DNA from 2 places in the Dickeya sp. CFBP 2040 genome. Region 2 is predicted to be linked to the other one. Evidence: riboswitches for the same ligand, from Rfam matches in the RefSeq annotation. Region 2 holds a riboswitch; the other holds the start of a gene.

Region 1 (3,110 bases), on a different contig from region 2:
GGTCCAGAATGTTTGCCATAAAGCGGGCTGGCGCAACACGTCTGGTAGCGAGCGGTTTAGTCCATCCACCACCACGGCCAGCAGCGGCGGCAGCAGCAGTAATAGCACCGCTGTAATCAGCAGCGTATCGGCAACGCGGCTACACAGGCTGTCTTGTGGGTCGCGCCAGTGCTGGCGATTACTGACACCGACCGCCAGTAACCGGCTCAGTCGCTGGCTGAGTAACACCAGCCCCAGACAACATACCATCTGTAATAGCGCCAACAGCGCGGCGCGCGCCGGGTCATAATCAAAGTTGAGCGCCTGATAGATAGCCAGTTCGATGGTCGTCGCCTGCGGGCCGCCACCCAGCGCCAGCACGGTAGCAAAGCTGGCAAAGCACAGCATGAAGATCAGTGCCCCGGCAGGTAAGAGCTGGCGGCGCAGCCACGGCCATTCCACCAGACGGAAGAAGTACCAGCCGCGCAGGCCGAGTTGTGCTGCCAACTGGCGTTGCTCGGTCGCAATGCCTTCCAGCGCCTGCAAGAACAGTCGGGTTGCCAGCGGCAGATTAAAAAAGACATGAGCCAGCAGGATGCCCTGCAAGCCGTAAGGCGAAAACCGGTATTCGATGCCCACCTGCATCAGCAAACGTGCCAGCCAGCCTTCCCGTCCATAGACGCTGAGAATGCCGAATACCGCCACCAGCACCGGCAGCACCAGCGTCATCGCGCACAGGCGCAGCAACAGACGATGGCCGGGAAAACGGCGGCGATACAACGCCCGCGCCAGAAACAGCGCGGGCAAGGTGGAAAGCAGTGCCGATAACAACGCCTGCCAAAAGCTGAAGCGGATGACATGCCAGAGGTAGCTGTCATTCCACAGCGACTGCCAGGGCACGCTGGGTGCGTCCAGCCACAGTGCGCCGAACGCCAGCACGGCGGTGCCAAGCAGTAAAACAGCCGCCAGCAGCCCCGGCCACAGCCAGCCGGGAATCAGCGGCTGACGGCGCGCTGCCATGCCTGAACCCAATTCGTCCGCTGTTCTGCGACTTGCTGTGGGGTAAACTCCAGCGCGCTGGCAGGCCGCGTCAGGGTGTTATAGCCTTCAGGCAACTCGGTTTTGATCACCGGGTACATCCAGTTAGTAGTCGGAATGATCTGCTGAACAGCAGGGCTTATCATAAATTGCAGAAAACGTGCTGCCAGTTGTGGGTTTTTACTGCCAGCCAGTTGGGCGGCGACTTCCACCTGCAGGTAGTGGCCTTCGCTGAAATTGGCCGCCGCATAGCTATCTTTCTTCTCGGCGATGAGATGGTAAGCCGGTGAAGTGGTGTAACTCAGCACCAGATCGGCTTCACCTTTCAGGAACAGGCCGTAGGCTTCGCTCCAGCCTTTGGTGACGGTGACGGTTTTCGCCGCCAGTTTCTGCCAGGCTTGTGGTGCTTTGTCGCCATACACGTTTTGCATCCACAACAGTAACCCCAGCCCCGGTGTGCTGGTGCGCGGATCTTCGTAGATAACCTTCCACGACTGGTTGCTTTCCACCAGTTCATGCAGGCTTCTCGGCGGGTTTTTCAGCTTGTCTTTGTTATAGACGAAGGCGAAATAGCCGTAGTCGAAGGGCAGGAAGGTGTCGTTGTGCCAGCCGCCGGGCAGCGTCAGCGTGCTGGTGTTGACGCCATGCGGGGCGAACAGGCCGGTCTGCGCCGCCGCCTGCACCAGATTGTTATCCAGTCCCAGCGCCACGTCCGCCGGGCTATTTTTGCCCTCCATACGCAGACGGTTGAGCAGCGCGACGCCATCTTCCAGCGCGACGAATTTCAGTTCGCAGTCACACTCTTTTTCAAATGCGGTTTTGACCGCCGGGCCGGGACCCCACTCCGAGGCGAACGAATCGTAGGTGTAGACCGTCAGGGTCGGTTTGGCGAACACGGGGGCGGACAGCAATAACAGACAGGACAGTAATTTCTTTAACACTTTGCGCTCCAAATTGTTGAAGGCGGCAAAGGTCTTTGAGCAAGCAGGATGCAGTCTCAAATCCCTTCGCCGGTATTAACCGGATCAGGTTCGACGGGTATTTTCTCAGCGGCGCAAACGTACATGATTGTTAGTACATGACTATTCGTACATGACTGCTCGTACATGAATGTTGGGGCCGCACCCCGTTGAGAACGGCGCTATTGTAAAGTGTTTGTCACATCAGTAAAAGCGTCATGACTGGCGGCAGAGGATCATGTTGGCGGGGCTGGCGGCGCGAACCAGGCGGACTTGAAATCGAACCAGCCCAGCGTGTTCATATGCAGTCCCCGCATGTTGGCTTGCCCTTGCAACCGCAGCCAGTGGTGGAACAGCGGATGAAGCTGCTGGCGGCTGACCAGTGACTGGCTCCAGTCCGCCAGTGATAGCTCGCCCTGACGCCACTGACGTGCGGTGTTATCCAGCTCGTCTTCCCCCAGACAATGCCGCAGCAGTGGCAGTTCATACAGCATGGCGAACAGGGAAAATTCCAGCGGCAGGTAGAAGTTAGCACTGCCGAGCCAGAGGTCGCTGGCGTCAGCGCCCTGACACCAGACGTCGAACTCCAGACTGCGTAGCGTCAGCGTGACGCCGTGCGATGCCAGCAGACGGCCTATGATGCTGCTTATCACCGCGTATTCGGGGTGATCGCGATAGCTGGTGAGGGTGAGGTGCGTCAGGCCGACGGGTTTTTCCCGCACTGCCCGCGGTGGGCTGTGATGCCAGCGCGGCAGCAGGCCATAAGCGGGAGACCAGTCGCTCTGGTACGGGCTATCGGCCAGGCCGAGCATCGCCACGGGGCTGAGTACCTGACATAACCAGTGACGAACCTCCGGGTCTGCCATCTGCGGCGAACGGCGGTCGAACAGCAGGAAATAGCAGCCTTCTTCAAGCCGATTTTCCAGTTCATTATCGATGGTGTCATCGCCTTGCAGCGTGACCGTGCAGGCGGGGATGATCGGCGCGTCCGGCAGCACCCAGATACTGACTTCGTCAATGAGCGCCCGGTAGCCGAAGTAATCGTCAAACGCGGCGATTTTTAACTGATTGGGGGAATTGCGTACCACTTTATACGGCCCGGTGCCGACAGGCTGGCGCATAAAATCCGGCAGT
Region 2 (3,110 bases):
CCATAATTTTATAGGTATTGACAGGAATGATATTAAGCCCATCTTTACTTAGTGTGTCGAGACCGTTGTTTAATGTCTGATTATATTGGCTAACCACGTCCTGATATTTTTTTTCCAGGTGATGACTTATGCCGTCAGGAGTTGCTCCAAGGTTAGGAAGGTTGTAAACCACTACATATTTCCCACCTGCATGATATAGGCTGTTCAATAATGATACTTCTTCCTGCGCTACGGGAATAATCTCCGCTGTTGCTGTGGTGGGGGCGGACTCGTAGATGGCATATATGTCATTGGAGCCTCCCCACATTTGATAAAGTGTTGACGCGCTGGCATGGTTATTTTGCAAGTAACTGTTAACCTGAGATTGGATCGTGCTTGAGAAAAGGATACCCAGCGAATAGTTATTAAGAATACCGGCTCCACCCCAGGCAAAGTCAGTCCCCCCGGAGGATGAAGCAGTGACGGATAAACCTAAGCCATCGGCTACATACATGGCAGTATTTTCTCCAGGATTAGTGGTAAACCTTGAAACACCTAGTCCTAATGTCTGTGAAAGATTACCTGCATCACTCAAACTATCACCAAAAACCACAGCGTTGTTGAACATTGCCGCCTGCACAGGCAGGGTATAAAGGAATAGCACAGTAAAAAGAGGTAATAGTCTTGATGTGACCCATGACATCCAACGTATGTCAATCACACTGTTTTTTATCTTATTAATGAGTAATATATTTTTTTTATTGCTATTTCTCTGGTGAGTTGCAAAGAAAATAGACCGGCGGAAACAGTATGTTGTGTTTTTAATGAACTGAAATATATTGGCGATTTTTTTAATGACCGGCATAAGTCTGATGCTCCTGATTTTTAAATAATGAATGGCGTTATCTACACTGTGGCTTAAATTTTAAATGCAATGGCTCAGGTTTATAATTTAGTGTTGTAATGACATTAATATTTCAGTAGCAATATATGAGATATATCTTATCTATACCTTTCATATTTCAGGTGGCGGGTTATTGGGTTTGTTGTTGATGTCGATTAAAGGATGGTGGTGCTGATTTGTGCCGGGCAAAATGATGAAGCTGGCTGATGCCTGCTACTAACCTTCTTTAATCTGTCATTGATCTTTTTCGCTAATGCTTCCAATAATGGCGTTCGTTGACTCGGGGTGCCCTTCTGCGTGAAGGCTGAGAAAAACCCGTATTACCTGATCTGGATAATGCCAGCGTAGGGAAGTCACGGTATCCCCACCGGTACCGCTTTCTTTCACGCTGGTTGGGAGGTTTATGAACGCTCGATCTGTACGTTTCCCCGCTGCATTCTTCGCAGATTCCCTTGATGCTTTCCGCTCACGCGCGCCGCTGACACATTGTTTTACCCATGAGATGGTGACTGATTTCTGTTCGCAGGAAAGGCACCGCCCTTGTCATGCTACCGCCGCTTGTGTTGTGGTGCTCCGCTTCGGGCAATGGGCGAGTGGCGCGGAGAGCTTCATCCACGCGTTTTCGGATGCGCTCTATACCCTGAACCGGGAGGCATTGGTATGAAACGTCTCAACGCACTGACTATCGCGGGTACTGATCCGAGCGGCGGCGCGGGCATTCAGGCTGACCTCAAAACGTTTTCAGCGCTGGGCGTTTACGGCACCAGCGTGATTACCGCGCTGGTGGCGCAGAATACACGCGGCGTGCAGTCGGTCTATCGCATTGAACCGGCGTTTGTTGCCGCCCAACTGGATTCGGTGCTGAGTGATGTACGCATTGATAGCGCCAAAATCGGCATGTTGGCACAGAGGGATATTGTGGAAGCCGTAGCGGACCGACTGTTGTGCTACCCGGTGCCTTATGTAGTGTTGGATACGGTGATGCTGGCGAAAAGCGGTGATGCGCTACTGGCGCCAGATGCGGTGGAGGTGGTGCGCCAGTTACTGTTGCCGCGTGTATCGCTGATTACCCCCAACCTGCCGGAAGCAGCGGCGCTATTACGGTGCTCGCTTGCTGACGATGAAAGAGACATGCGCCGGCAAGGGGAAGCATTGCTGGCAATGGGGTGTCAGGCGGTATTGATGAAAGGCGGCCACCTGAACGGCAGCGAAAGCCCGGACTGGCTGTTCATGCCGGATGTTGAGCCGGTGCGGTTGAGTACGCCGCGCGTCAACACCCGGCATACGCACGGTACCGGCTGCACGCTGTCGGCTGCGCTGGCAGCGTTGCGACCTCGTCATAATAACTGGCGGGATACCTTGTCCGCCGCGCGGGTCTGGCTGCAAGGGGCGCTGGAGCAGGCGGATTCGCTAGAGGTTGGTTATGGCATCGGCCCGGTACACCATTTTCACCACTGGTGGTAAAGGTGGTGTCCTGATACAAGCGATAAGAAATTTAGATAAATGGTAATAATATTGCATAGACAGCCTGCAGATGACCCGGTAATTTTGTGATCTGTGTCAGATTATTGCCTGTGTGGTGGGGCTAACGCTTGCCGGGTTTTAGAGGCTTTTTTCTGAGCGGTGTTTTCTCTGAATGACAGGACTGAGGAGATGCTCATGGCGGGTTCAGCGCGTGCAGTCATGATTGCCAAAGGGCTACAGACGATACTTAATTTGGGTCTGTTACTGCTGGCGGTGATTTTGGTGATTTTTCTGGGCAAGGAAACCTGGCATTTGGCCTCGGTTCTGCTGGTCAGCAATGAAAAAGAGTCTTCGTATATGCTGATCGAAAGTCTGGTGATTTATTTTCTCTATTTTGAGTTTCTGGCGCTGATCGTGAAGTATTTTCTATCCGGTTATCACTTCCCGCTGCGCTACTTCATTTACATCGGTATTACCGCCATCGTGCGGTTGATTATTGTCGATCATAAAAACCCGGCGGATACCTTTACCTATTCCGGTGCGATCCTGATTTTGGTGATTACGCTCTATCTGGTGAATAGCCCACGCCTGAAGCGGGAGTAAGTAGCCAGAAAAGAAAAAGCCAGCTCAAGGGAGATTGAGCTGGCCAAGGAGGTGGTTCCTAGTAGCATTACTACGCTTATTTTACGTTTTGTATTTTCTCAGCGCTGCAATAATAGCCAGTTAACCATGCCATTGATGTGATCTGATTCTAAAAATTGTC

What was found. A riboswitch is a leader RNA that binds a small molecule or an ion and turns the genes downstream of it on or off. The one in region 2 is predicted to bind thiamine pyrophosphate.
Region 1: linked by a shared signal. The riboswitch ahead of thiB (thiamine ABC transporter substrate binding subunit) and the one ahead of Dpoa2040_RS18315 (hypothetical protein) in region 2 are both predicted to bind thiamine pyrophosphate.

Annotation. Positions count from the first base shown of each region.
Region 1 is NZ_JAAVXH010000087.1:248,914-252,023, reverse strand. It holds gene thiP (thiamine/thiamine pyrophosphate ABC transporter permease ThiP) at 1-999, opposite strand, end outside; gene thiB (thiamine ABC transporter substrate binding subunit) at 975-1,958, opposite strand; TPP riboswitch at 2,002-2,156, opposite strand; gene sgrR (HTH-type transcriptional regulator SgrR) at 2,213-3,110, opposite strand, start outside.
Region 2 is NZ_JAAVXH010000021.1:44,301-47,410, reverse strand. It holds gene Dpoa2040_RS02955 (autotransporter outer membrane beta-barrel domain-containing protein) at 1-844, opposite strand, end outside; TPP riboswitch at 1,155-1,251, shown strand; gene Dpoa2040_RS18315 (hypothetical protein) at 1,287-1,547, shown strand; gene thiD (bifunctional hydroxymethylpyrimidine kinase/phosphomethylpyrimidine kinase) at 1,544-2,347, shown strand; gene psiE (phosphate-starvation-inducible protein PsiE) at 2,543-2,950, shown strand.